One region of the Thioalkalivibrio sp. AKL6 genome, then DNA from elsewhere that is predicted to be linked to it. Evidence: riboswitches for the same ligand, from Rfam matches in the RefSeq annotation. Region 1 holds a riboswitch; the other holds the start of a gene.
The links. A riboswitch is a leader RNA that binds a small molecule or an ion and turns the genes downstream of it on or off. The one in region 1 is predicted to bind cobalamin.
Positions count from the first base shown of each region.

Region 2: linked by a shared signal. The riboswitch ahead of bluB (5,6-dimethylbenzimidazole synthase) and the one ahead of D575_RS0111295 (TonB-dependent receptor domain-containing protein) in region 1 are both predicted to bind cobalamin.

Region 1 covers NZ_AQXS01000011.1:117,235-131,914, reverse strand. The annotation lists gene apbC (iron-sulfur cluster carrier protein ApbC) at 1-232, shown strand, start outside; gene dcd (dCTP deaminase) at 260-826, shown strand; gene D575_RS0111330 (carbamate kinase) at 858-1,763, shown strand; gene D575_RS0111325 (hypothetical protein) at 1,860-2,081, shown strand; gene D575_RS0111320 (DUF2058 domain-containing protein) at 2,116-2,685, opposite strand; gene D575_RS0111315 (DUF2390 domain-containing protein) at 2,757-3,239, opposite strand; gene fnr (fumarate/nitrate reduction transcriptional regulator Fnr) at 3,232-3,963, opposite strand; gene D575_RS0111305 (cyclopropane-fatty-acyl-phospholipid synthase family protein) at 4,256-5,494, shown strand; gene D575_RS0111300 (hypothetical protein) at 5,626-7,524, shown strand; cobalamin riboswitch at 7,612-7,858, shown strand; gene D575_RS0111295 (TonB-dependent receptor domain-containing protein) at 8,000-9,832, shown strand; gene D575_RS0111290 (cob(I)yrinic acid a,c-diamide adenosyltransferase) at 9,836-10,390, shown strand; gene D575_RS0111285 (cobaltochelatase subunit CobN) at 10,514-14,680, shown strand, end outside.
Region 2 covers NZ_AQXS01000010.1:227,185-241,864, forward strand. The annotation lists gene kdsA (3-deoxy-8-phosphooctulonate synthase) at 1-789, shown strand, start outside; gene eno (phosphopyruvate hydratase) at 856-2,133, shown strand; gene ftsB (cell division protein FtsB) at 2,324-2,731, shown strand; gene ispD (2-C-methyl-D-erythritol 4-phosphate cytidylyltransferase) at 2,724-3,470, shown strand; gene ispF (2-C-methyl-D-erythritol 2,4-cyclodiphosphate synthase) at 3,467-3,967, shown strand; gene D575_RS0109075 (VOC family protein) at 3,964-4,359, shown strand; gene D575_RS0109080 (pirin family protein) at 4,858-5,706, opposite strand; gene D575_RS0109085 (hypothetical protein) at 5,792-6,157, opposite strand; gene D575_RS0109090 (ABC transporter ATP-binding protein) at 6,163-7,029, opposite strand; gene D575_RS0109095 (iron ABC transporter permease) at 7,029-8,000, opposite strand; gene D575_RS0109100 (cobalamin-binding protein) at 8,140-8,976, opposite strand; cobalamin riboswitch at 9,197-9,461, shown strand; gene bluB (5,6-dimethylbenzimidazole synthase) at 9,554-10,327, shown strand; gene cbiB (adenosylcobinamide-phosphate synthase CbiB) at 10,324-11,226, shown strand; gene cobD (threonine-phosphate decarboxylase CobD) at 11,237-12,244, shown strand; gene D575_RS0109120 (cobyric acid synthase) at 12,244-13,728, shown strand; gene cobU (bifunctional adenosylcobinamide kinase/adenosylcobinamide-phosphate guanylyltransferase) at 13,725-14,246, shown strand.

The DNA of each region.
Region 1 (14,680 bases):
CGGCGCCGAGGGCATGGCGGAGGAATACGGCGTGGATCTGCTGGGCGCACTGCCGCTGGACATCCGCATCCGCGAGCAGGCGGACGGTGGCGAACCCACCGTGGTCGCCGACCCGGAGGGCCGCATCACGGAGATCTACCGCGAGATCGCACGGCGCACGGGTGCCAAGCTGGCTGAGCAGTCCAAGGACTACAGCAGCAAATTCCCCAACATCGTGATCCAGGACAACTGATCCGGTGCGCCACCAGGGACAGGGCCAATGAGCATCAAGGCGGACCGCTGGATTCGGGAGATGGCCGAGACGAAGGGCATGATCGAGCCCTTCGAGCCCGGCCAGATCCGCTACCGCGACGAGCAGCGGATCGTGTCCTACGGGACCTCGAGCTACGGCTATGACGTGCGGTGCTCCGATCACTTCAAGATCTTCACCAACATTAACTCCAGCATTGTCGACCCCAAGGGCTTCGACGAGGGCAGTTTCGTGGACGTGCAGTCGGACTGCTGCATTATCCCGCCAAACTCCTTTGCCCTGGCGCATACGGTCGAGTACTTCCGCATCCCGCGCGATGTGCTGACCATCTGTCTGGGCAAGTCGACCTACGCGCGCTGCGGCATCATCGTGAACGTGACCCCGCTGGAGCCCGAGTGGGAGGGCCACGTGACGCTGGAGTTCTCCAACACCACGCCGCTGCCCGCCAAGATCTACGCCAACGAGGGCGTGGCGCAGATGCTGTTCCTGCAGTCCGACGAGGTCTGCGAGACCTCCTACAAGGACCGCGGTGGCAAATACCAGGGCCAGCGCGGCGTCACGCTCCCGCGCACCTGACCCAACCCTTCAAGTACGGAGTAGGCCCGCCATGCGTATCGTGATCGCGCTGGGCGGCAACGCCCTGCTGCAACGCGGCGAGACCCCCTCGGCCGAGGCCCAGCAGCACAACGCCCAGCGTGCGGCGGCAGCCATCGCGGCTGTGGCGTGCGAGCACGAGGTGGTCGTCACCCACGGCAACGGGCCGCAGGTGGGGTTGCTCGCCAATCAGGCGGAATGCGATCGCATCGCCTGGCCGCTGGATGTGGTCGGGGCCGAGAGCCACGGCATGATCGGCTACATCCTGGCGCGGGAGCTGCATAACGCGCTGGGCCATGACCGGGTGGCAAGCTTGCTCACCCAGACCGAGGTCGACCCGAACGACCCCGCCTTCGACCACCCGGAAAAGTTCATTGGCCCGACCTGGGACGCGGCCCGCGCCCGCGCGCTGGCCGACGAGCGTGGCTGGGACGTGGCGCCAGACGGCGAGGGTTGGCGGCGGGTGGTGGCATCGCCGGAGCCACAACGCCTACTGGGTATGGAGGCCGTTCGCAGTCTCGTGGATGGCGGGTCGGTGGCGATTTGTGCCGGGGGCGGCGGCGTACCGGTCGCGCGTGACGGCGTCGGGCGTCTATACGGCATCGAGGCCGTGGTGGACAAGGACCTGACGGCCGCGCGCCTGGCCGCGCATGTCGGGGCGGACTGGCTGTTGATGCTGACCGATGTCGACGGCGTCTACATGGACTGGGGCACGCCGGACGCCCGGCGCCTGAAGGCGCTTCTGGTTACGGCCGTGGAGCCGGCGGCGTACCCGGGCGGTTCCATGGGGCCGAAGATGGAGGCTGCACGGCGCGCTGCCCAGGGCGGCATTCGGGTCGGGATCGGTTCGCTGGAGGACGCCGCGGCTATCCTGGCCGGGCAAGCGGGGACCCGGATCCTGCCGGTGGGCGCCGCCTGAAGCCCTTGCCGGAACCCCCCGCCTGTTACACTCGATGTTGCGCGCCCGCCGCAGAGTTTGCAGGCTTCGAGTACACATGGATCAAGAGTGAAGATGATGCGAGAGATTCAGCGAGCCGCCCCCCTGGTGATCGGTCTGACGGCCGTGGGTCTGCTGGCGCTAGGCTGCGGCAGCGGCGGCGAGCCGGAGGAGTCGGCCGGCCCCGCCCAGGGCCTGGAGCAGGGCGGCATCACGCCGCAGGACATGTCCAGTGACGAGGCGCGGCGCCCGCAGCAAAGCGGCATGCCCGCCGCGGACGTGAAGCGCGCAACCGACTGATTGGATCGCTGGCCTGCGGGGATTCCCCTGCGGGTCACCACATGAGGTCGTCGGGTACCACGTAGTCCTTGTATGGGTCGTCCGGGGCAGGTTCCGATCCGGTTTCGTCCTCGGCGGGGATGACCAGTGGCCATTCCGGATCGCGCTCGCGGATGCGGTCGGCGGTCTCGCGCGGGATGACCCGGAATCCCTTTTCCGGGCGCACATCCAGGCCGGCAAGCGCGGCGCGGCCGTCGGCCAGGCGCTTTTGCAGGTCGGCGGTCACCGGGAGGTGGCGGATCTGCCCGCCCTGCTGGAAGTGATAATCCAGCGCGGCATCGCCGGTGGGAATCGGCGCCAGGTGGGTGCTGACCAGTTCGCGGATTTGCGCGTGGCGGGCCCGGCGTTCGGCACGTTCCTGCTGTTCGCGGTTCTTCTGTCGCGAACGCTCGGCCTGCTCGGCCTTGCGCGCTTCGGCCACGCCCGGGTCCGGACCCGTGTTGCGGTCCTTCTTCTTCTTCGCGTTCCCCTTCTGGGCCTTGTGCTTTTGCGACTTGGCCTGGCGAACCTGTTTTTCGTCGACCAGCCCCGTTTTCAGGAGCTGGCTGCGCAGATCATCCGACATGAATCCTGCCGTGTTCGGTCAATGTGCGGGGAGGATAGCCGGAATGCGCCCTTGCGTGCACCACGCGCGGTTCAGGCGGCCATGAACTCGCGCAATCCGTCGCGGATGTCGGCGTCCGGCAGATCGGGGAACAGGGTGCGCAATCGGCGCTGGGGGTCGATGGCGAATGCGGGGGTGGTCTGCGGCGCCAGGCGCCGGGCCTCCGCGAGCAGTTGCAGGCCGGCGAGCCGCTCGCTTTGAAGCTCCAGTGCCAGCACCGCGCGGTAGAGCGCGTTGCGCTCGGGGGTGTGGAGCCGCCGGCGCAGTGCGCGGAGGCGTTCGGTGGAGGATGACTGCCAGCGCCGGGCCGTTTGCCGCAGTACGCGCCATTGCGAGGGGCCGAGGGGCTGCGGGTACCACAGGGCAAACAACGCCAGCATCACGTCCACGCCACATTCGTCCTGCCAGCGCATCAGACGTTCGCGAGCGGTGGGATCGACCCACAGTGCGTCGGCGAATGCCCAGAAGGCGTCGAAGTCCGTGGCCGGCTCCGGGATGTCCCCGGCTTCAGGCACTGCTCGCGGCGGAGGTGAAGGTGACCCCGGCCGTGTTGCGCAGGCCGTCGGGCTGGAGGATCTCCAGGTCCCGGGTGTGCAGGTTGATTACGCCCTGGTTGCGCAGCTGAGTAAACAGCCGGCTGATGGTTTCCTGGGTCAGGCCCAGGTGGTTGGCGATGTCTGCCCGGGACATGGGCAGGTAGAACCGCTCGGGGGACAGGCCGCGGGCGCGATGACGCTCCGACAGGGCGATCAGGAAGGTCGCCAGACGCTGCTCCGCGGTACGTTGGCCGAGCAAGGCGTGCAGGCTTTCGTCCTGGGCCAGTTCCTGGCTCATCACGCTCATCATGTGCTGGCGGAAGGTCGGCAGGCGGCCGGCGAGGTCGTCGACATGCCCGTAGGGCACGGCGCAGACGCTGGTGGACTCCAGTGCAATGGCACTGACCGGGTGCTTGCCAGAGTGGATCGCGTCCAGCCCCAGGAGGTCGCCGGCCAGCGCGAAGCCGGTGATCTGTTCGGTCCCGTCATCGGAGATCAGCACCGTTTTCAGTGCCCCGGTGCGGACCGCGTACAGCGCTTCGAACTTGGTCCCCATGGTGAACAGGGGCGCACCCTTGGCGATCGGCCGGCGTTGCTGGACGACTTGGTCGAGTTGCCAGAGTTCATCCTGGGGCAGGCCCATGGGCAGGCAAAGCTGGCGCAGGGTGCAGTGCTGGCAGGCTTGGGTGGGTCGTAGCGTCATGGGTGCAGGGTAGCCGTTTTTTCGACGTTGGGGAAAGCGATCTTCGGGGTATGCCATCGGGCGCGGGAATGCGGTACTGTCCCCATGAGTTGTAGGCGATTACAGAAGGGATTGCCGTCGGTCAGCCGGGCCGCACATCAAGATGTGCTCGGTGTCTTCTCCCTCCGGCGGCTGCGTGGACAATGCGAGACATCGGTTATTAGACTGAGTCTAGAGTCTGCGGCACGGTCACGTTCGGCGTTACGCGTGGGGGCTGAGAGACCCGACCGCTAGAACAAGGACAGGGGTAGAGATGATCGAGCGGTTACTGGAGCAGTACATACGCTACGGGACCTTCGTGCTGCGGCATCCGGATGGCCGTGAGCAGCGTTTCGGGAACGGCGCGCCGGAAATCACCATGCAGGTGCATGACAAGGCGGCGTTACGCAAGATTGGGCGCGACCCGGGTTTCCAGCTGGGCGAGACCTACATGGACGGCCTGTGGTCGCCCGGCCCCGAGGGCCTGCAGGTGTTCCTCGACGTGGCCATGCGCAACTTCGCGCCGATGTTCAAGCAGCGGGTCAACCCTGCAGTGCGCATGCTGCGGGCCCTGATCGAGCAGGGCAACAAGGTGGCGCGCTGTTACCAGAACATCGCCCATCACTACGACGTCGATGAGTGGCTTTATCGTCAGTTTCTGGACGAGGGCATGTTCTACAGCTGCGCCTATTTCGAGCGCCCGGATATGACGCTGGAAGAGGCGCAGCAGGCCAAGTGCGCGATGCTGCGGAAGAAGTTGATGCTGGAGCCGGGCATGCGGGTGCTCGACATCGGTTGCGGCTGGGGCGGTCTGGCCTTCCATCTCGCCGAGCATGCCGGTGTCCATGTGGATGGCGTGACGCTGTCGAAGGAGCAGTTGCGGGTTGCCCGTGACGAGGCCAAGCGTCGGGGACTCGAGGATCGGGTGCGGTTCCTCTATCAGGACTACCGCGAACACGACGACCAGTACGACCGCATCGTCAGCGTCGGCATGTTCGAGCATGTGGGCACGCCCAACTACGAGACGTTCTTCCGGCGCGTGCATGATCTGCTGAAGCCGGAAGGCATCGCGGTGCTGCACACCATCGGGCGCCAGGAGCCACCGGGCACCTCCAACCCGTGGTTGAGCAAGTACATCTTTCCGGGCGGGTATACGCCGGCCCTGTCCGAGGTGATGGGCGCGCTGGAGCCCACGCCGCTGGACACCACCGATATCGAGTTCTGGCGCCTGCATTACGCCGAGACGCTGGCCGAGTGGTATCGCCGCTTCCAGGAGGTGCGGGGCGAGGCCGTCGAACGCTTCGATGAGCGGTTCTGCCGCATGTGGGAGTTTTACCTGGCGAGTTGCGAGGGCACTTTCCGCTGGTGGGGCCAGGTGGTCTTCCATGTGCAGATGGCCAAGCAGCAGGATGCGGTGCCGCTGACCCGCGATTACCTCTATCGTGACGATGCCCCCGAAGTGATCTCCACCCCGCCCGGGGAGGCCCGGGCACAGCCCAGCGACGCCGCCTGAGGCTGCATCGGACGCGCCGGGCCGCTCGCGCGAGTATCGCCCGGCGCGCGCGAACCGAACACGGTTTCCCTACACTAAGGGGAGCGTTGCGGCCATGCCGGCGGTAACCACCCATTCCGGAGCAGGGGCGCGTGTTCGGTCGCTTTCGTAAACGCAGGGAGGCACAGGGCCAGGAAAGCCCGCAGGCCGGCGGACCGTCACAGGAACATGTCCTGATCGAGGCGGCCGGGCGCAGCCGCATTACCGAGGTGGCCGCCACCGCGCGGCGTGTTCCCTGGTCCCTGAACTTCCTGCAGTTGCTGTGGGCCGCCGGGCCAGTCACGTTCCTGGCAATGCAGGGCGGCTACTTCCTCGGTTTCGGCCACGCCGCCCCGGCACAGAACTTCATCTTCTTTGCCGTTTACACCCTGCTGTTCGGGGTCATCGGCCTGGTCGCGCGTTTCGTTGCGGACGCCACACGGGGCAAGCGCCAGGAGCGCTCGCGCGATCAGCTGCGCAACACCATCGACTTGCTGCCGGATCTGCTGTTCGTCACCCGCGACCTGGCGATGGGCGAGATGACCCCGGACATGCGTCGGCGCAAGGCAGCCCAAGTCCTGCTGCACGAAGTGGATATCGCCCCCGAGGCCGTGGCGGTCGCGGTGCGCGAGATGACCGGCGATGCCAGCCTGGCGGCCGCCGCGGAGCAGATCGAGATTTATCGTCGCCTGGGTCTGCGCGCGCGGGTGGGCGATCTGGTGGATGCGACCGAGGACTCCCGGCTCGCGGCCCTGGAGAAGCTGCACCACGAGGCGCCGGAGGTTGCGGACCTCCTGCGCGACCGCCTGCGGGGCGTGGCGCCAACCCAGGAGGACGGTGTGCGCCGGGTGGATCAGTTCCTGGATCGACTGTTCTCCGCCGCGGACGCCGATGACCTGGCGCGCTGCACCCTCGACGACGTACAAGCGATCTTTGTCCTCGCCTTCGAGTTGGTGAACGGACGCCAGATCAAGCGGCTGAGCTTCGAATGGTCGGGGGGCTGGCAGCTCGGGGCTGCCCTGGACCGCCTCGAATCCCAGGGCAACCGCTTCCGTGTGGCTCAGGCCGGGGTGGTCAGCCGCCTGCGCTCCCTCGGCATCCTGCTATCCCAGCACGAGGCGTCGGGCCTGGATCCACAGGCCCTGCGCGAGCCGATCGTCAGTCTGGGGCGTCAGGTGCTGGAGGCGCTGCAGCGACTGGAGGATCTCGAACCTCCGGAAAATTCCGCGGATGGGCAGCTCCTCGGTCTTGCGCTGCGCCGAGTCGAGGACCTGCGTGAGGCGCGCGATCACCTGATGCAGTCGCAAAGCCGGTACACCAACGCGGTAGAACGCTGGGAGGCCCTGCGTCGGGCGCAGGTGGAGAAGCGCGGCGAGAAGCGCTGGTTCAAACGCAGCGTGCGCGGCATCCGGGTGAGCGAGGAGCTGATCGAACTGACCGACGACCAGAAGCTGAAACTGGCCAGCCACTTCTGCTCTTTCCTCAAGGAACTCAAGATCGAGCGCGAGGGTGACCTGTTTTACTTTGGCGGCTCGGCACTGGATGCGGAGACCGCCAAGCGGATCGGGATCCAGCTCGCCTTGATCATGGAGCCGCTGGTGGATCTTACGAATCCCAGTATCCAGCGCGCGATATATGCCAATCCCGCGGCCTATCTGGGCGGGCTCTACGTGGGCATGAGCGCGGATGCCAAGGCAGGCCTGGGCTCGGCGATGGTGCGCAAGGTCCGGCAGGATCTCGGGCGCATGGCCGAGTGGCTGGCGCTGCGCCTCACGCGCATCTACAACCTGCCACTGAGTGACTCCATGCGCGATTTCCTGGTCAGCCACTATGGGGCCAATCGCGAGCGCCTGGAGATGCTGGCGACCCATACCGGGGACGAGTCGCACCCGGTGGCGCTGCGTGCCGAGCGCTCGCCTGAGTTCGACGCCATGCTGCAGGACAAGGCTTGGGGGCTGCTGCTCAAGCGCGGGACCCGCTACCAGTACGCGGAGGAACGGCGCCGCCGCTGATCGGCGGCGACACGCGAGCCTGCCAGCGTCATGCGAGAGCGCCTGGTGGGTGGGTTGGAGGCTGGTAATTTTGCACCCAACTGTGTAGGGTTCGCTGCGTTCCTCGGTGCCCGACCAGGCCTGGCTTGGCGGGTTAAACGGGAAGATCGGTGAGTCTCCGGCGGGCTGCAAGGCCTCGGGACGAGTCCGACGCTGCCCCCGCAACGGTGATCGAGCGAGAGACCGCCAGTCGGTTTCTGATGGTCGCGGCCAGTGCCACTGAACATGATGTTCGGGAAGGCGCCGCACCGGACGCTCGTCAGCCCGGAGACCGGCCAGGGAATGATCGCGCGGCATGCGGCGGGCATGCGAGGCGGATGATCGTGCCGGGCCGTTCGCCGGTCCTGGCCGATCCCCCTCGTGTCTGTCTCCCCCTGTCTGCGCGATCCCGACGAATCAACGGCGTGCGGGCGGCTCGCCGGGAGACACGGACGACATGAAACGCACAGCACTTTCCACGGCCATCCTGCTGGCCATGACCCCCGCCCTGGCACACGCCCAGGACGCCCCCGAAACCGAAGCCCGAACCCTCGACACTGTTCAGGTGACGGCGACGCGCGTCGCCCAGACCGTCGACGAGACGCTCGCATCGGTCACAATAATCGATCGCGAAGAAATCGAGCGGCTGCAGCCCCAGCAGTTCACCGACGTTCTGCAAGGCCGCGCCGGCCTCTCCGTGGTCGGAAACGGTCCCTTTGGCAAGACTACCAGCGTGTTCATGCGCGGGACGAGTTCTGACCATCACCTGCTCCTTGTGGACGGTGTCCGCATGGGTTCGGCGACCAGCGGCGGAGCCAGCTGGCAATTCTTGCCGCCCGAGGAGATTGAGCGAGTTGAGATTGTTCGCGGACCGCGGACATCAATTTACGGCTCAGATGCGATTGGGGGCGTTACCCAAGTCTTCACCCGAGAGGGACGCCGGGGGCCGCCGGAAGCTAGCGCCTTTCTAGGCGGTGGGAGCTTCGGTACGCGGGAGCTTGGGGTCGGAGTGGCTGGTGGCACCGATGACACTTCCTACAGGCTATCGATGAGCCATTTCTCCACCGATGGTATTGACGTCCAGGACGGATTCGGCGACGACGATCGCGATGGCTACGACAACACGTCGCTCTCCGGAAAGGTTTCCCATCGGCTCGACAACGGAATCGAGCTCTTCGGCAATTTGCTGTATTCCGAGGGTGCTACGGAGTTCGATGGGACTCCCGATCAGACCGATTTTTTACACGCTGTCCTACAGGGTGGGCTTCGGATACCCATTCTTGACCGATGGGACACAGAGTTGGCCTATGCACAAAGCCGCGACGAGGGAGAAAATTTTGCTGCCGGGACTTTCTTTTCTACCTTCGATACCCGCCGGGATCAGCTGACATGGCGCAACGACATCCAGCTTGGCGATAGGACGGACCTGATCGCAGGGGTGGATGCCTATGAGGATCGGGTATCCAGTACGACCGATTACGATGAGGACTCGCGGTATAACGTAGGCGTTTACTCTGTCCTTCGGTCGGGCTTTGGGGCGCACGACCTGGAAGGCAGCTTGCGTTTAGATGACAACGAGCAGTTCGGCGATAAGGTGACCGGGCAGGTCGCTTGGGGTATGCAGGCCACGGAGGCGCTGCGCCTGCGAGCCTCCTACGGCACCGCGTTTAAGGCGCCGACCTTTAACGAGCTGTTCTTTCCGGGATTCGGGAATCCTGATTTGGAGCCGGAAGAATCGGAAACCTTAGAAGTCGGCGCCCGGTACGCGGCCAGCCAAGCCTACGTGGATGTCGCGGTGTTTGAGACCCGCGTCGACGAGCTGATCGACAATCAAATGGTTGGTGGGGTGTTCATGCCAATCAATGTGGACGAGGCACGGATTCGGGGCCTGGAAATCGAGGGCGGGCATGAATTTGGTCCATGGAACGCTCGGGCATCGCTGACTCTGTTGGATGCGAAAGATCGCAACACTGGTAACGAACTTCGCCGGCGGCCTCCAGTCTCTGGCCGCTTTGACCTCGACCGTCAGGTCGGCGACTTCTCCCTTGGTGGAACGGTCCTTGCGCGCGGTCGCAGCTACAACGATGGAGATAACGAGGAGCGGCTCTCCGGCCATGGCCTGCTGGATTTGCGCGCGGCCTATGCCATCGATGCGGAATGGTCGGTACTGGTAACGGTCAAGAACGTGTTCGACCGCGATTACGTTGTGGCGAGGGATTCGTTCAATGAGGCGGATTACAACCAGCCGGGCCGAGCCGCGTTCGTGAAACTGCGCTACCAGCAGAGGTGATTCATGGGTAATCGATTGTCGAAGATTGCAACGCGTACCGGTGACGAAGGCCGGACCGGGCTGGGCGATGGCTCGCGGGTGGACAAGGACAGCCACCGCGTCGAGGCCTTTGGCGACGTGGACGAGCTGAACAGTGTCGTGGGCCGGGTCCTGGTCCACGATCTCCCGGAAGATGTGCGCCGCTCGCTGGCGCTGGTGCAGCACGAGCTGTTCGATCTCGGGGCGGAGCTGGCGGTGCCTGGACATCAGGCGCTTCCAGAGGCCTCGGTCGAACGCCTGGATGTCGAGCTCGAGAGCTTCAACGCCGATCTGCCAGCGTTGAAGGAGTTCATCCTGCCGGGTGGTGGTCCTGCCACGGCCGACTGTCATATCGCGCGAACGGTGTGCCGCCGTGCCGAGCGGCGGTTGGTGGCGCTTAACCACCATGAGGCGTTGCGGCCAAATTCGCTGGCCTACATTAACCGTCTGTCGGATCTGCTGTTCGTGCTCTGCCGTGTGCTCGCGCGTCACGAAAACGGCGCGGAAGTCCTCTGGCAGCCGGCTAATCAGCGCGGCTGAATCCGGCCCGTACCCCAAATCCAGTCTGTTCTTAACCGGCATGTCGGGAAGCGCTGAAGGCTCAGCGTTTCCCGGCCGCTTGCCTGTTGTGCAGCTGTCTGTAGTTTCTCCGGAGTCATCCGTATGTTCATCTGGAAACGCACCCTTTTGTTGTTCGCCACCTGCCTATGGGCAGGTTCGGCCTGGGCCGGTCCGCAGGTCACGGGCATCGTGTCGGATCGCTCGGCGGCCGAGGTTGCCGCCGGCGCCCATCGCTTTCTCGAGGCCCATCCCGACGCGGAAGTCGTCCTGCGCACGCCGGAGCAGCTGGCCGACAAGGACGACGCCGCCGTTGCGGCCCTGTGGGCCGAGTCCGATGCGGTGCTGGTGGCCGCCGTGTTCGGCGACCAGGCCCGGCGTCTGGAGCGCCTGTTGCGCGAGCAGCCTCCCGCCGGCGGCGCGGCGCTGCTGGCGATCAACAGCGAACGCCGCCTGACCGCCCTGTCGCGTCTCGATGGCGAGTTGGTGCTGGCCGGCCTGGACGACGATGCGCGCACCGAGCTGGCGGAAAACCCCGAACCCGGGGCGGATCCGCGCGAGCACCTGGCGGACCAAAAGGAACGTTTTGCAGAGCAGGCGGAGTGGCTGACTGGCCGCGCCTTCTATCAGGGGCGCACCCCGGAGAGCATGGAAGGACTGATGCGCTGGCTGGCGGCAGCCGGCGGGCATGCAGTCGAAGTACCCGAGCCGGATCCGCGCGAGACCATCCGCTATTACCGGGATGGGGTTTCCAGCGCCGATCCCGGGGATCTCGGACTCGACGAAGGCCCGGCTATCGCACTGCTGGACCTGGATACCGGCGACCGCCCGGGCGATCGGGCCTTGCTGGATACGAGCTGCGAGGCGCTGGAACAGCGCGGCCTGCAGTGCTTTGCCGTGCTGGCGCGCTGGGGTGGCGCCAGCCGCGAGGCGGTGGAGCAGCTGGCCGAGCGCGCGGCCCCGGCCGAGCTGGCCGGGATCGTGAGCCTGCAGGACTTTGTCGTCGGCGGCGGTGGCAACCGCGAGGCGGTGGCCGAGGCCTTCGGCGAGCTGGATGTCCCGGTGATCAAGGGGATCCGCCTGGCGGACGTGAGCGCGACCCAGTGGCGGCTGTCGCACGAGGGCATTCCCTGGGACAAGGTCCACTACCACGTGGCCATGCCGGAGTTGCAGGGCATGAGCCAGCCGATGGTGCTTGCCACCGCGGGCGATCCGGAACAGGACGAACGCACGGGCGTGCGCCTGACGCTGACCGAGCCGGTCGGCGAGCGGGTCGAGGCCCTGGCCGAGCGGGTGGCGAGCTGGCAGCGGCTGCGCCGCCTGGACAACGCGGACAAGCGGGTGGCGGTGGTGTACTACAACCATCCTCCGGGTCGCCAGAACATCGGCGCGGACAAGCTGGATGTCCCCGAGTCCCTGCTGGAGATCCTGCAGAACCTGGCGGCGGCCGGCTATGACCTGGGCGACGAGGTCCCGGAGGATGCCGAAGCCCTTCTGGACCTTATCCAGGACCGTGCGGTGAACCTGCCGGAACAGGCGGATGCGCTGGATGCTATCGCCGGCCGGGTGGCTTCGCTGGATCGCGAGCAGTATCAGGCGTATTTCGATGCCCTCCCGGAACCCGTTCAGGCAGAACTGGTGGATGGTCCGATCGGCTATTTGCAGGCACGCCTGGAGGCCGCCATGGCCGCCGACAAGGTCGAGATCGCCCAAGGCGCGCTGGAGAGCGGCGTTGGCGATCTGCGCCACATGCTCGAGAGTTATCCGCACGCGGCGCAAGAGCGGTCACTGGACCTGCTGGCCCAGTACGAGGAGGCCTGGGAGGCCACGCTGGCGGGGGAAGACGCGCACGCGACCACCGAGCAGTTGCGCAAGGCGCTGGTGCGCACGGGTATCCCCGGTCTGACTGGTTGGGGCGAGCCGCCGGGAGAAGCCATGACCCGTGATGGCGAGATGCTGTTCCCGGGCATCGAGTTCGGCAACGTGTTCATCGGTCCGCAGCCGCCACGCGGCTGGGAGGTCAGCGAGCGCCTGCTGCACGCCAACACTACCTTCCCGCCGACCCATCACTACGTTGGCTTCTACCACTGGATCCGCGATCACTTCGAGGCGGATGCACTGATCTACGTTGGTCGCCACTCGACCCGCGAATTCCTGCCGCGCCGGCGGGCGGGGCTGGCACCGGACGACTATCCCGAGATCCTCGGCGGGGCCCTGCCGATCATCTATCCCTACATCGTCGATGGGGTGGGCGAGGGCATCCAGGCCAAGCGCCGGGCCATGGGTGTGATGATCAGCCACCTGACCCCGCCACTGGCGGCCACGGAGCTGTATGACAGCCTGCTGGAGCTGCGCCAGCTGGTGGAGACCTACGAGGCGGCCGCGCAGCCGGATGCCGCGACACGTTCGCGGGCGGTACAGACCCTGCGCGAACGTATCGAGGATCTCGGCCTGACCGAGACCATCGAGCGCGAACTGGCCCGGGGTCATCATCACGATCACGGACATCACCATGATGACCACGGCGATCACCACGAGGGTCATCACGACAAGCCAGACTCCGGGCATGGCGAAGGTCACGAGGACGAACACCGCGACGAGCATCGGGATGCGGACCATCACCGTGAACACGGGGAAGAAGAACACGAACACGCTCATGAGCATGACCACGACGACGAGCATGCGGACGCGGGTCATGACGAGCACGCAACGACCGCGCTGGCGGAGATGGACGAGGAGTTGCTGGTCCACGAGATCGGCCACTACCTGACCGACATGCAGGAAGACCAGATGCCCCTGGGGCTGCACGTGTTCGGGCGCGACTGGAGCGACGAGGCCGTGGACACGATGCTCAAGTCGATGGCGGGTGACGACGCGGTGGGCGACGACTGGGACGCCAAGCTGCGCGGCTCGCCGTCCAGCGAGCGCGCGCATCTGCTGGCGGCGCTGGAAGGCCGTTTCGTGCCGCCGGGGCAAGGCAACGATCCGATCCGTACGCCGGAGGTATTGCCGACCGGGCGCAACTTCCATGCGCTGGCGGCGGATCTGGTGCCCACACGCATCGCCTGGGGCATCGGCCAGGAACTGGCTGCGGACGCCCGTGAGCACGGCGATCCCGAGGCGGATGGCAGCGAGGCGATCATCCTCTGGGCGTCGGATACCGTACGCGACGAGGGCGTGATGATCGCCTTTGGCCTGGACATGCTGGGCATTCGCCCGGCCTGGAACAGCCGCGGAATCGTTCAGGGGCTGGAACGCATGGACCTCGACGAAGCCGGGCGCGAGCGCCGTCGCGATGCCCTGTTCACGACCTCGGGTCTGTTCCGCGACCTTTACGAGGACCAGCTGGTGTGGCTGGATCGTGCTGCCCGCCTCGCGCTGGACGGCTCGTCCGAGATCATTCTTGAGGAACACCCCGAGCTGGAAGAGGCACTGGACGCGGCCCTGGCCCCGCTGGGGTCGGACCTGCGCGACCCGGGCGACGAGCCGCTGGCGCGCAACGACGTGGCCGCGCAGTGGCTGGAAGACACCCAGGCCCTGCGCGCGGCAGGCCTGAGTGGCGTCGAGGCGGGTCAGCAGGCTGCCCTGCGTGTCTTCGGCACCGCGCCCGGGGCCTACGGCGCGGGGGTCAACCGCCTGGCGGATCGCTCCGGGGCCTGGGAGGACCGTGCCGAACTGGGGGCGGCCTATATGCGCCGGATGGGGCATGCCTATGGCGCGGATGAGTCCGGTGGCTCCGCGCACGAGGCCTTCGAGGCCCGCCTGGGCCAGGTCGGGCGCACCTATCTCGGGCGCGCCTCGCACCTCTACGGCCTGCTGGACAACGACGACGGGTTCGATTTCCAGGGCGGGCTGTCGACCGCGGTCGAGAGCATCCGCGGCGAGGTGCCGGACAACCGCGTGCTGCAGCACGCCGATCCGGACGACCCGCGGGTGGAGACACTGGGCCGCGCGTTGATGCGCGAGCTTCAGGGGCAGAACCTGAACCCGCAGTGGATCGAGCCGCTGATGGATCACGGCTATGCCGGGGCCCGCACCATGGCCCGGGATTTCGCCGACAACCTTTGGGGCTGGCAGGTCACCAACCCGGAGATCATCCGCTCCTGGGTCTGGGACGAGGTGCACGACGTGTATCTGCAGGACCGCCACGGGCTGGGCCTGGACGCGTTCCTGGCCGACGGCCACAACGTGCACGTGAAGACCCATCTGCAGGCCGTTCACCTGGTCGCGGCCAGCCACGGGTTCTGGGACGCCGATCCCGAGGTGCTGGAT
Region 2 (14,680 bases), on a different contig from region 1:
GGCCCCTGCGTCATCGAATCCGAGGCCATGGCCCTGGAGACGGCCGGCGCGCTGAAAACGATGGCGGACGATCTCGGCATTCCGTTCATCTACAAGTCCTCGTTCGACAAGGCCAACCGGTCGTCGACGAAGAGCTTCCGCGGGCTGGGCATGGAAGAGGGCCTGCGCATCCTGGACAAAGTGAAGTCGGAGATCGGTGTGCCGATCCTGACGGATGTTCACGAGGACACCGCGCTGGACGAAGTCGCCAGTGTTGTTGATGTGCTGCAGACCCCGGCCTTCCTTTGTCGGCAGACCAACTTCATCCAGAACGTTGCGCGCCAGGGCCGGCCGGTGAACATCAAGAAGGGCCAGTTCCTCGCACCCTGGGATATGGGCAATGTCGTGGATAAGGCCCGCGAGGTCGGTAACGATCAGATCATGGTTTGCGAGCGCGGGGTCTCGTTTGGCTACAACACCCTGATCTCCGATATGCGCGGCCTGGCCCAGATGCGTCAGACCGGCTGCCCGGTCGTCTTCGATGCGACCCATTCGGTGCAGCAGCCGGGCGGGCAGGGCGCCTGCTCCGGTGGGCAGCGCGAATTCGTGCCGGTGCTGGCACGGGCGGCGGTGGCCGCTGGCGTATCCGGCCTGTTCATGGAGACCCATCCGGACCCCGAGAAGGCCCTGTCCGACGGTCCCAACGCCTGGCCGCTGCCGAAGATGGCCGCGCTGCTGCAGACGCTCAAGGCGCTGGACGCCGCCGCCAAGGCGCAGCCGTTTGCAGAGGCGGAGTACGGTCTCGGTTAACGACCGAAAGAATCGATAAAACGTCCCGGACGGGCCCGTCCGGGCGGGTATTTTCAAGGAGAGAGCATGTCCAAGATTGCGGAGATTCACGCCCGCGAGATCATCGATTCTCGGGGCAACCCGACGGTCGAGGCCGATGTTGTCCTGGATTCCGGCGCCATGGGGCGCGCGGCGGTGCCCTCCGGTGCCTCCACAGGCGCCCGCGAGGCCCTGGAACTGCGCGACGACGAAAAGCGTTACGGCGGCAAGGGCGTGCTGAAGGCCGTCAGCCACGTGAACGGCGAGATCCGCGACGCCCTGCGAGGTATGGAGCTGGACCAGACCGCGGTCGATCGCCGCATGCTGGAACTGGACGGGACCGACAACAAGGCACGCCTGGGTGCCAATGCCCTGTTGGCCGTCTCCATGGCCACTTCGCATGCTCTGGCCGCGGATCGCGAACAGCCACTGTTCGAGACCCTGGGCGGCGACGACGCCACGCTGCTGCCGGTGCCGATGATGAACATCATCAATGGTGGCGCCCACGCCGATAATAGCGTGGACATGCAGGAGTTCATGATCCTGCCAGTGGGGGCGGATTCGGTACGCGAGGCCGTGCGCTACGGCGCCGAGGTCTTCCACGCGCTGAAAAAGGTGCTGTCCAAGCGCGGGCTGGCGACGGCGGTGGGCGACGAGGGCGGTTTTGCGCCGGACCTGCCGTCCAACTCCGCCGCGATCGAGGTGATCCTGGAAGCGGTTCACAACGCCGGCTTCAAGGCGGGCGAGGACATCTGGATCGGCCTCGACTGCGCCAGCTCCGAGTTCTACCGTGATGGGCGCTATCACCTCGATTCCGAAGGCAAGGCCTTCTCTGCCGACGAGTTTTCCGAGTATCTCGCCCACTGGGTAGACCAGTACCCGATCCTGACCATCGAGGACGGGATGGCCGAAGATGACTGGGACGGCTGGAAGACGCTGACCGAGCGCCTGGGCAATCGCGTGCAGCTGGTGGGTGACGACCTGTTCGTGACCAATACCCAGATCCTGCAGGAAGGCATCGACAAGGGCGTTGCGAATTCCATCCTGATCAAGCTCAACCAGATCGGCACCGTGACCGAGACGCTGGAAGCCATCGAGATGGCGCGCAAGGCCAATTACACTGCAGTGATCTCGCATCGCTCGGGCGAGACCGAAGACGTGACCATCGCAGACCTGGCCGTGGCCACGCGCGCCGGCCAGATCAAGACCGGTTCGCTGTCGCGTTCCGATCGGGTCGCCAAATACAACCAGCTGATCCGGATCGAGGAACACCTGGGTTCGCGGGCGACCTATCCGGGCATGTCGGCGTTCACCTTCGGGCGCTGATCGAGACCCGGGACGGCCTTGGTCACCACGCAGTCCTCAGCCTGCGGCGCGGTTCCTGTCCCCGGTCGTCCGGGGCTCGTAGAATGCCGGGCATGCCGGCCACTTGCGAAAGCCCTCGTCTCCACGTTGTCGCGTCTGTCGCGCTGCGCGGGCGAGGGCTTTCTCTGTTCAACCATACGGAGTGCGGGTGATGCGCGGCCTGTTGATCGGTCTGGCCCTCGTGCTGCTGGCCCTGCAATGGCCCCTGTGGCTGGGCGAGGGGAGTTGGCGCGATGTGCGCGATCTGCGCGAGCAGGTCGCGCAACAGCAAGCCGCAAATGCCGAGCTGGAACAACGCAACCAGGCCCTGGAGGCCGAGGTGCGCGATTTGCGCGGCGGTACCGCGGCGGTCGAGGAGCGCGCGCGTCGCGATCTGGGGATGATCCGCGAGGACGAGATCTTCTTCTTCGTGGTGGGCGAGGACGAGCCCACGAGGCTGCAGGTCGAGCCGCTACCGGGCCCGGCTGGAGAGACCGATCCGGGCCCGGACGCGCAAGTCCCGGAGGATGCGGAGCCCGCCACCGACACCCTGCCACCCGAGGACCCCTTTGATGGCTGACGCGGAACACGTGCCGACTCGGGAGCCAGCGTTCTGGGCGTTGATCCCTGCGGCTGGCATCGGTCGGCGCATGGGATCCAACCGTCCGAAGCAGTACCTGACACTCGGATCGCACACAATCCTGTCCCACACCCTGTCGATCTTTCTCGAACACCCGCGGATTCGCGGGGTGGTTCTGGTACTCGGTCCAGACGTCGACCCGGATGCCCTGGACCTGCCGCTGGCCGGCGGGCGGCTGTTCCGTGCGGCCGGAGGGGCGGAGCGCGCGGATTCGGTCCAGAACGGGCTCGATTTCCTTGCCGAACGGGCGCACGAGGACGACTGGGTACTGGTGCATGACGCGGCACGACCCTGTCTGCCGCTAGCGGATGTGGACCGGCTGCTGCACGAGTTGCGTGACGATCCGGTGGGGGGGCTGCTCGCCAGTCCCAGCACCGATACCATCAAGTGGAGCGATGGTGCCGGGAAGGTCGAACGGACGCTGGATCGCGAACGGGTCTGGCGGGCCCTGACCCCGCAGATGTTCCGGCTGGGCATGCTCCGAACGGCCAACGCGCAGGCGCGTGCCGAGGGGCATCCGGTGACGGACGAGGCCAGCGCCATCGAGTTCCTGGGCCAGGCACCCCGACTGATCGAGGGCTCCCCGATGAACATCAAGATCACCCGCAGCGAAGACCTTGAGCTCGCTCGCCTGTATCTGATGCAGCAGGGACGCCTGGAAGGCGGGTTTCGCGCATGAGCGGCTTGCGGATTGGCCAGGGCTTCGACGTACACGCCTTCGGCGAAGGCGACCACTTGGTACTCGGTGGCGTTCGCATCCCGTTCGAGCGTGGATTCGTCGCCCACTCGGATGGGGACGTGCTGATCCACGCGGTGTGTGACGCCCTGCTGGGCGCGGCGGCGCTGGGGGATATTGGCCTGCACTTTCCGGATACCGATCCGGCGTTTCGAGGGGCGGACAGCCGCGTCCTGCTGCGGGAGACGCTCGAACGAGTGGCCGGGGCCGGCTGGCGCCCGGTCAACATCGACACCACGGTGATCGCGCAGGCGCCCAAGCTTGCACCGCATGTGCGCGCGATGCGTGAGAACCTGGCAGCCGATACGGCACTGACAATCGCCGATGTCAGCGTGAAGGCGACGACTACCGAGCACCTCGGTTTTGCTGGGCGCAAGGAAGGGGTGGCGGCCCAGGCCATTGTGTTGCTCGAACCGGCTTCGGGGGTGATGCGGGTATGACTTCGGCGAAGCGGGTAGAACCCGGCATCCTGCGTCTGCATCACGCAAGCCTGGTGATTGCGGACACACGGGTGGCGGCGACCTTTTACGGGGAGCAGCTCGGCCTGGTGCCACTGGAACGCCCGGATCTCGACTTTCCCGGTCTGTGGTATGACCTGGGGAGCGGACAGGCTCTGCATCTGTTGCAGGTGCCGAACCCCGATCCGACCGAGCGCGGCGTGCGCTGCGGTCAGGACCGTCATCTGGCGTTGCGCGTCCGTGGCCTGGAGGTGCTGGCAGCGCGTCTTGAAGGGGCGGGGATTACCGTGGAGCGCAGTCGTTCCGGACGCCCGGCCGCATTCGTTCGCGATCCCGATGGCAACGCCATCGAGCTGATCGAGGAAGGCGTCTGATCCCGGACCCGGGGGCCGGTCACGAACAAGCGACCCTGCACCCGTTGCGGGGCCATCCTTCTCCACGGAACGGATCGTGGGATCACCGGATCCAGCCCCAAGCCTAGCTGGGTGGCCCGCGACGCCATCCATAACGACCTTGGCTCCCAAAGCCCCTTCACCGCAGCCGTAACGAACCGAAGAGCCGTGGTTTTCTGCATGGGTGCGAGACAGCGGGTCGGGGCTCGTTCCACGCAGTGAGATCCCGGATAACCGCTGCGCGGTTCCCGGGATGACGAAAGCGGTAGGTGGCGGGGGATGCAAGTATCACCGGTCGGGTGATCTTCCTCGGCGTCATCCCGGCCGCAGCGGAGCGAAGAGCCGGGATCTCCGGCGCGGGTGCCAGGCAGCAGGTCTTGGTCCACGCGGTGAGATCCCGGCTAACCGCTGCGCGGTTTCCGGGATGACGGAGAGGGGGATTCGCGCGAGGAACTTGCGGGATGCTGGGCCGGCTCGAGCTCAGTCCATGCTGGCCGGTTCGGCGGCGAGCTGGCCGGACTGGTAGTCGCTGATGGCCTGTTCGATCTCGTCGGAGGTGTTCATCACGAACGGGCCGTAGTGGGCGATCGGTTCGCCCAGCGGCCGCCCCTTGAACAGCAGTACCCGGGCATCCTGCTGCGCGATCAGGTGGATCTGGGTGTGGCCGTGCCAGACGCCCAGTTGGCCCGTGCCGAGGCCGGTCAGCTCGCCGTCGAACACGTAGGCCAGCACACGATCCTCCAGTTGCACCGCAAGCGACAGGCGATAGCCGGCCGGTAGTGTGAGGTCGGCCATGGCGGCGCCTTCGCCGATCTGCGGCAGCGCGCCTTCGGTGTCCCCGGCGCTGGTCTGCCAGGAGCCGGCAATGGCCTTGAAGCGCAGCGAATCGTCGTCTTCCGGCAGGTGACGCATCGCGTCGGCGCGTACGTCGCGGTAGCGCGGCGGGTCCATCTTGCGCGCGGCGGGCAGGTTTACCCAAAGCTGGAAGCCGTGCAGGCCGTCCGCGTCCAAAAGCGGCATCTCGGAGTGGATTACGCCACGCCCGGCACTCATCCACTGGGCCTCGCCGGCCTCGACGCGGCCCTGGTTGCCCATGGAGTCCTCGTGGGTGAGCCCGCCATGGACCAGGTAGGTCAGCGTCTCGAAACCGCGGTGCGGGTGCGAGGGGAAGCCGCCGATGTAGTCCTCCTGGGCGCTGGCGTTCAGTTCGTCCAGCATCAGGAAGGGATCCAGCCCGCCACTAAAATCATGGATGCGCCGAATCTTCACCCCGGCCCCGTCCTGGGTGGGATGAGAGGTCTTCACGCTGTCCGGCGGTGTCGGGTTCATGGCGTTCTCCTTCGCAACAGATCTGCACCATACCGACCATGAAACGAAAAGAAAATTGCATCGTTTCCCGTCATGGGGCGTTCTGTCAGGTGGCCGAAAGCTCCCAGGAATCGGCGAACATCTCCAGGCTTTCGATGAAATCGGGATCGTGTTCCTGGCGATTGATGGTCAGGTGCAGGATGACGGCGTGGGCGGCGGGCGGATGACCCGTGGTCAACGTCCAGGCGAGGCCATTCGGGCATTCCGGAAGGGAAAAGCGAACGCCACCGTTGATGACTTCCCGATGGACGCGAAACTCGCCCCACAGGCAGTACACGACGCCGGCATCCGGGCCCTCGTCGGCGATCAGCGTATCGATCGCGCCGCTGGCGTCGGGTAATGCGGGCACGGTGAGGCTTCGTTGCAGGCTTTCGGCATCCAGATCGGAATGCAGGGTGCGGAAGAATTCCATGGGGACTACTCGTTGCGCGGCAGGAAGACGGGCAGGCCGTCCACCTCGCCCACGCTCAGGCGTTGGTTGTACAGGCGCTCCAGTGCGCTGGGCACCAGCATGGTGGCCGTGGGGCCCCAGCACGCCTGTCCGTCAGGGAATAGCAGTAGCAAGTGATCGCAGTAGCGCGCCGCGAGGTTGACGTCGTGCAGGACCAACACCGCGCCTCGGTCTTCCTGACCGACGATGGACTGCACGCGGTTGAGCACGGCCACCTGATGATGCAGGTCCAGCTGGCTGGTGGGTTCGTCCAGCAGGAGCAGGCTGGGGTCCTGCGTCAGCACGGTCGCGATTGCCAGGCGCTGGCGTTCCCCGCCGGACAAGGTGTCCACCATGCGGTCCTCGAGGTCGGCGAGATCCATCGCCGCGAGTGCCGCCCGGGCGCGGGCGTAGTCCTCGGAAGATTCGATATCCCAGGGCCGCAGATACGGGTGGCGTCCGATCAGGGCCGTCTCCAGCACCGTGGCGGGAAAGCCGTCGTGGTGGGTCTGGAAGACCAGGCCCAGGCGACGGGCCAGTTCCGCGCGGGCGAGGGTCGCAATGGATTGTCCCTTGACCTTGATGGTTCCGGCACGCGCGGCCCGCAGGCCGGCGAGGGTCTGCAGGAGGGTGCTCTTGCCGGCCCCATTCGGCCCCAGGATGCCCCAGCACTGGCCCGGATCCACCGTCAGGTCCAACGGCGATCCGGGCGGCCGCTCGGGCACGTCGATGACGAGCTCATGCGTGGCGAGCAGGGTCTTGGGCCCCGGTTCCTGGTGGACGCTGCGCGCGCCCAGGCCCAGCGTGTCGTGTGGCTGGGTCGCTGCGGGGGCGGGGGAAGGCGTACGCGGCATCAGCGGCTCCGGTAGAGCAGGAACAGGAACACCGGGACACCCAGCATCGCGGTGATGACGCCCACCGGCAATTGTTCCGGGGCAATGATCGTCCGGGCCAGGGTGTCGGCCAGGGTGAGGAGGATGCCCCCGCCCAGGGCCGAGGCCGGGAGGATCACGCGCTGGTCGTTGCCAAAGATCAGACGCAGCATGTGTGGCACGATCAGCCCGACAAAGCCAACCGCGCCGACCTGGGTGACTGCGGTCGCGGTGATCAGGGCCGCCACCACATAGATCGTCCATTCCACCGGGCGTACGGCCACTCCGAGGGCCGCGGCCTGCATGGGCCCGCGCGCCAGGACGTTCAGGGTGCGGCCAAATGGCAGGGCGAGCAGCGCGACGACCACGAGTACGCCCCAGGCCGGGTAGGGGTTGCGGGCATGGGAGACGTCGCCCATTAGCCAGTACAGCATGCCCGGGAGCTCCGCAGTGGGGCTGACCGCGAGGATGAAACTGATCATCGCGCCCCAGCCGGCGGCCACCACGACACCGGTCAGCAGCAGGCGGGTCGGGGTCCAGCTGCCCGTGCCGTGGGCCAGGCCGAACACCAGAATGGTGGACAGCAGGGCGCCCACGAAGGCCGCGGCCGAGACCGAGAACATGGACAGCCCCGCGAGCATCGCCAGCAAGGCGCCCACCGAGGCACCGCCAGAGAGCCCCAGCACGTAGGGATCGGCCAGTGGATTGCGTAGCAGAACCTGCATCAGCGCTCCGGCCAGGCCCAGCAACCCGCCGGCGGCGAACGCGGCCAGCGCGCGCGGCAGGCGCAGATCCAGTACCAGGGTGCTGTGCAGTCGCGAGGCCTCGCCGAAGAAGACACTCAGGAGGTCAGGGAACGGAATCTGCACGCTGCCGTAGGCCAGTGCCACCAGAACGGAGAGCACAGACGCGGGCAACAGCACGCCCAGGGCCAGGAGGAACGAACGGGTCAAGCGGTAGCCCTCCGCTCCAGGCGGACGAAGCGGTAGGTTGCCGGAACGGCGGGAGCGCTGCCTTCAGCGCACGTACCACGCTCCTTCATTGGTGTCCCGCGATATCCTTTCCGGGAGACTGCGAGGCGGACCGTCATGGTCATGGGGCGGAACGGCGGGCGCGGGCGCGTTCGAGTTCTTCGCACATCAGGGCCGTGCCTTCCGCGATGCGTCCGGTATGGCGTTGCAGGAGCGAAGGGGGAATGAAGAACAGATTGTCGCGCTGGACCGCGGTCAGGTCCTCCCATTGGCCCCAGGCGACCACCCAGTCGGGACGGTCCTCGCCCATGCCGCCGCCGATGATGACCTCGGGGTCGGCATCCAGTACGGCTTCGCGCCCAATGCGTGGCACCAGGCGGTCGAGATCGCCGAACACGTTCACGCCGCCACACACGGCGATGGCCTCGGCGATCAGGTGGTCGTCATTGACCGTCATCAACGGTTGCTCCCACACCTGATAGAACACGCGAATCGGGTCCCGGTCACCGTACGTGGCGCGGAGCGCGTCCATTCGGCCCAGGAAGTCCTCTGCCGCGGCGTCGCCCTGGTCATGCGTGCCGGCGAGCGTGGCCATGCGCCGCATGCTCGAGGCCACACCCTCGAAGCTGCGTGGTTCCGATACGTACACCGGCAGTCCCAGTTCGCGCAGGCGTTCGACCTGGGAGGCGGAGTTGCCGCTCTTCCACGCGATCACCAGATCGGGGTCCCTTTCCAGTACCCGTTCCAGGTCAATCCGGCTGTAGCCGCCAATCCGCGGGATGGCCTCCGCCTCGGGCGGATAATCGCTGTACTGCGTTGCGCCCACGATGCGGTCCCCCGCACCCACGGCAAACAGCACCTCGGTGATGTGCGGCGCCAGGCTGACGATGCGCTCGGCAGGCTGCTCCAGATGGACCTCGCGGTCATCGTCGTCGGTGACCGTGATTGAGTCCGCCATTGCGATCAGCGGGGTTGAGAGCAGGCCCAGGAGGCAAGCGAGAAGTGGAGTTCGGGAAGTCCAAAATTGCATGATTTTACAGTCGCATTGGATTGGTTGTTCAAGCGCCTTCGAGCCGGCTGGGGAGCCGCCACCTGGCGCTGGACTAGCGGGGCATCATAGCAGCAAGCCTGGGGCGCCTCGGAGCGTCAATTGGTCGGCAGTGGGCTTGCCGCGTATGATTGGCGCCTTGCTACCAGGTGCCCGGGCGACTGATCGCGCGGGTTAAACGGGAAGTCGGTGCAGGCGCGAGATCCTCCGCAGCCCCATTCCGACGCTGCCCCCGCGACGGTAAGCGAGTGGGTTCGAGGGGTGCTTCCGCAGGCCGCTCGGACCTCGACAAGTCGAAAGCCACTGGGCCGAACGCGGCCCGGGAAGGCGACTTGCCGCCCCGGGTTGCCGGGGCCTCGCGAGCCCGGAGACCGGCCTGGACGATGTTTCTGCGACCGCGCGGTGGGCGAGGGTCGGTAGGTGCGGGCCCCTGTGGCCACACCCCGATCCCTCTGCATCCGCGTCGTGTCCCCCTGACGGTAAGCCGATGCAGTCCGAGTTGCCCGCCAATGAGAACCCTTCCTGCCCGGGCGCTGATGCCGGGGGTTCGGGGTTTGCCCAAGATGAGCTTGCGGCCGTCTATCGCGTGATCGCGGAACGCCGGGATATGCGCCATTTTCGGCCGGACCCGGTCGATCCAGCGGTGTTGCGGCGGCTGCTCGAGGCGGCGCATCGCGCGCCGAGCGTGGGCTATATGCAGCCCTGGCGCTTCCTGCGCATTACCGACCCAGCGGTGCGCGAGGCGCTCCACGCCCACGCGGCGGAGGAACAGGCGCGCACCGCCGAGGCCTGTGGCGAGCGCGCGGCCGACGTGCATCGCTTGAAGCTGGAGGGCATCCGCGAGGCGGGCGAGTTGCTGGTCGTGGCCCTGACCGATGGCCGCGAGCGCTACGTGCTCGGCCGGAGGACCCTCCCCGAGATGGACCTCTGTTCGGCCGCGTGTGCGATCCAGAACCTGTGGCTGGCCGCCCGCGCCGAGGGCCTGGGCATGGGCTGGGTCTCCCTGTTCGATCCGGACTGGCTGGCCAACCGGCTGGAGATGCCCGAGGGCGGGTACCCCATTGCCGTGCTGTGCCTCGGGCATGTCGAGCGCTTCTATGACCGGCCGATGCTGGAAACGGCGGGCTGGGACACCCGCCGCCCCTTGGAAGACCTGGTGTTCCAGGATCGCTGGGGTGCGCCGTGCGAGCTGGCCTTGCCCACGGTTGTGCGGGAATCCGCCGCGCGTCCGGATGGGCCATCCGGGGGTGGCAACACATGAGTACCTTTCTGATCCTGATCGGAGCCCTGATCCTGGACCGACTGTTTGGCGACCCACGGCGGTTCCATCCGCTCGCCGGATTCGGCCAGCTCGCGGCCTGGGCCGAATCCCGCTGGCATGCGCCGAGTCGTGTACGCGGAGCGCTCCTTCTCGCGGCGCTGGTCCTGCCCTGGGTGGTGCTGGCCGCACTGGGCACCTCGTTGGCCTGGGGCTGGCTTCTGACGCTGGCGATCCTGACGCTGGCGATTGGCTGGCGCAGCCTGGACGAGCATGCGGAGGTGGTGGCCGAGGCCCTGGAAAAGGATGACCTGTCTGGGGCGCGCACCGGCGTCGGCATGCTGGTCAGTCGCGACACGGCGGCCCTGGACGAGCGTGGGGTGAGTGGCGCGACCATCGAGTCGGTGCTGGAAAACGGCAACGACGCACTGTTCGCCACGATCTTCTGGTTCCTGGTGGCTGGCGCGCCGGGCGTGGTGGCCTATCGCCTAGTGAACACGCTGGATGCGATGTGGGGCTATCGCAATGACCGGTTTCGCTCGTTTGGCTGGGCCGCCGCGCGCCTGGACGATGCCATGAACCTGATCCCCGCCCGCCTGACGGCACTGGGCTATGCCCTGGCCGGTCGTGGCCGGGACGCGCTGCAGTGCTGGCGCGAGCAGGCCGCCGGCTGGAAGAGCCCGAATGCGGGGCCGGTGATGGCCGCAGGGGCGGGTGCGCTGGGCGTGGTCCTGGGCGGAGCGGCGCCCTATGGCGGGCAGCGCGAGTGGCGACCCCGTCTGGGGATGGGCCGCATGCCGGACGCGGCGGGCATTCGCCAGGCGATTACGCTGCTGGATCGTGCGCTGGCCATCTGGATGGCCTTCATTGTGGCCGGGGTGATTGTCGTTGTCCTGTTCTGAGGCCCAATCGATGCAGACGCCGGAGCCGCAGGCACTGATCCAGGTGCACGGGGGCGGTATCCGCCAGGCGGCCGCGCGCTACCGGATCCCCGAGGCCGACTGGCTGGATCTCTCCACGGGCATCAACCCGCATGGCTACCCCGCGGGCGAGCTGCCGCCAGGGGTCTGGGCGCGCCTGCCGGAACCGGACGACGGCCTGGAGGCCGCAGCCGCCGCCTATTACGGGACCGGGGCGCTGCTGCCGGTGCCCGGTTCCCAGGCCGCGATCCAGCTGCTGCCCGCGCTACGGGAAGGCCCTTCGCGCGTGGGCATCCTCGAGCCCAGCTACAACGAACACGCCCGGGCCTGGCACGGGGCCGGGCATGACGTCGTCCCGCTGGGTGGGGATTCGATTGAGGCCGCATTGCCCGGCCTGGACGTGCTGGTGCTGGTCAACCCCAATAACCCGACCGGACAGCGGTTTGACCGCGCGGACCTGCTGGCGTGGCATGCGACCCTGGCCGCGCGCGGCGGCTGGCTGATCGTGGACGAGGCGTTCATGGACGTGACACCCGAGGCGAGCCTGGCGACGGACGCGCCGCGCGAGGGTCTGGTGGTACTGCGCTCGCTGGGCAAGTTCTTTGGCCTGGCCGGGGCGCGCGTGGGATTTGTCATCGCGGAGGACACGCTGCGCACGCGACTGGCCGCCCGGATGGGCCCGTGGGGTCTTGCCGGACCGTCCCGCTGGATCGCCACCCAGGCGCTGTCGGACCGGGCCTGGCAGGCCGAGACACGCGGCATGCTCCAGGCACGTGGTCAGCGCCTGGCGGACTTGCTGCGCGACCAGGGGCTGGAACCCGCCGGCGGCACCGCGCTGTTTCAGTGGTGCCGCGTGGACGATCCCGCAGGCTGGCAGGATCACCTGGGCGCGCAGGGCATCCTCGTGCGGCGGTTTGATGAGCCGGGCAGCCTTCGTTTTGGCCTGCCGGGGCAGGAATACGAATGGAAGCGCCTGGAACAGGCGCTGGGGGCGTCCTGATGGGTACGACGCTGATGGTGCAGGGCACGACCTCGGATGCTGGCAAGAGCGTGCTGGTCGCGGGGCTGGCGCGCGTGCTGCATCGGCGGGGGCTGTCGGTGGTGCCGTTCAAGCCGCAGAACATGGCGCTGAACAGCGCGGTCACGGCCGATGGTGGCGAGATCGGGCGCGCCCAGGCCCTGCAGGCCGCGGCCTGTGGCCTGGACCCGCATACGGACATGAACCCGGTACTGCTCAAGCCCAGTTCGGACCAGGGCGCGCAGGTGATCATCCACGGCCGCCCGGCGGCGGAGCTGGATGCCCGGGCCTACCACGACTACAAGCCAGTGGCGCGCGAGGCGGTGCTGGCATCGCATGGCCGCCTGACCGCACAGTACGACCACGTCCTCGTGGAGGGCGCCGGATCGCCGGCGGAGATCAACCTGCGTGCCGGCGACATTGCCAACATGGGCTTTGCCGAGGCGGTGGACTGCCCGGTGATCCTGGTCGCGGATATCGACCGGGGCGGGGTGTTCGCGCACCTGGTGGGCACGCTGGCGCTTTTGAGCGAGACGGAGCGCGCCCGGGTGCAGGGCTTCGTGATCAACCGCTTTCGCGGCGATATCGGTTTGCTGCAACCCGGCCTGGACTGGCTGGAACAGGAGACCGGCAAGCCGGTGCTCGGCGTGATTCCGTACCTGCACGGGCTTTATCTGGATGCCGAGGACGCCCTGCCGCGCGAGGCGATGCCTTCGACGCCCGCGGACGCGCTGAAGGTGGTCGTGCCGGCACTGCCGCGCATCTCCAACCATACGGATTTCGATCCGCTGCGCCTGCATCCGGCAGTGGACCTGCGCTTTGTCGGTCCAGGCGAAGCCCTGCAACCGGCGGATCTGGTCATCCTGCCGGGCTCGAAGTCCGTGCGCGCCGATCTCGCCTGGTTGCGCGAACAGGGCTGGGAAGAAGCGTTGCAGCGGCATGCGCGCTATGGCGGAAAGATGCTGGGCATCTGCGGCGGTTTCCAGATGCTGGGGCGTGCCGTGCACGATCCCGATGGGGTGGAGGGCCAGTCGGGCTCCACGCCGGGGCTGGGCTGGCTGGATATCGAGACCCGGCTCGCACCCGAGAAGCACCTGGAGCGGGTTCGCGGAGATCGCGTACTGGACCGAGAAGCCGGCGTAGAAGGTTACGAGATCCATGCGGGCGTGACGACCGGTCCGGGCCTGGAGCGGCCGCTACTGCACCTGGAACACGGCCCGGATGGCGCGCGTAGTGCGGATGACGCGGTGGCCGGCACCTATGCCCACGGCGTGTTCGATACATCGGACGCCGCCCAGGCCTTGCTGCACTGGGCGGGTATGCGCAGCGGGATGGAGACCGGCGAAGACCTGGCAACGGCGCGGGAACGCGGCCTGGAGCGCCTGGCCGATTCTCTGGAAGAACACCTGGATATGAATTACATACTGACCCTTCTGCAAGCCGAGACGAGGGAGCCAGTCGCATGAAGACCCTGGTACTGGGTGGCGTGCGCTCGGGCAAGAGCCGGCTGGCAGAACAACTGGCGGCGGCCAGCGGCCTGCCCGTGACCTACGTGGCGACGGCGCGCGCGGACGATGCCGAAATGGCGCGCCGGATCGAACGCCATCGCGCCGACCGGCCCGGAGACTGGGGCCTCGTCGAGGCGGGCACGGGCTTGGCCCGGTCGCTGGAGCAGGCCGCGGGACCCGAGCAGTGCCTGCTGGTGGACTGCCTGACCCTGTGGCTGACCCAGCTACTGTGCACCGATGACGAGGGCCGGATCGAGCGTGAGCGCGAGGCCCTGATCGAGACGGTTCCGCGCCTGCCGGGCACGTTGGTGTTCGTCTCCAACGAAACCGGCATGGGGATCACGCCCATGGACGCACTGTCCCGCCGCTTTGCCGACGAGGCCGGCTGGCTCCACCAGCGCTTGGCCCCAACAATGGACCGCGTCGTCCTCACCGTCGCCGGCCTCCCGCACGTCCTGAAGGGAGACCCGCTGTGACAGGCCGGCATACAAGCATTCCGCCCGCCAGGCACATAGACAAGCACGCCGGCAGGCCGGCACCACCGCAGTATCCCGACCCCAACCGTCACCCCTGCCACCTAACCCTCGTCATCCCGGAAACTGCGCAGCAGTTATCCGGGATCTCCACCGTTGGCAGGTGGCACGGACGTCGGGGGTATCCCTGGCGTGGGGAGATCCCGGCTCTCCGCTTCGCTGCGGCCGGGATGACGGGAAGTGGTTGGCGAAGACGGGCAATGGATGGCTGGGATCGGGGAAGTAATAGGCCGGCATGACAGTTGGGTGGGCGGCGAGGAGCCTTGGTCCACATGTTCGGATGTCCCCCCCAACGTCGTCATCCCGGAAACCGCGCAGCGGTTATCCGGGATGACGACGTGGGAGGATGGCGCAGACGTCGGGGTATCCCTGGCGTG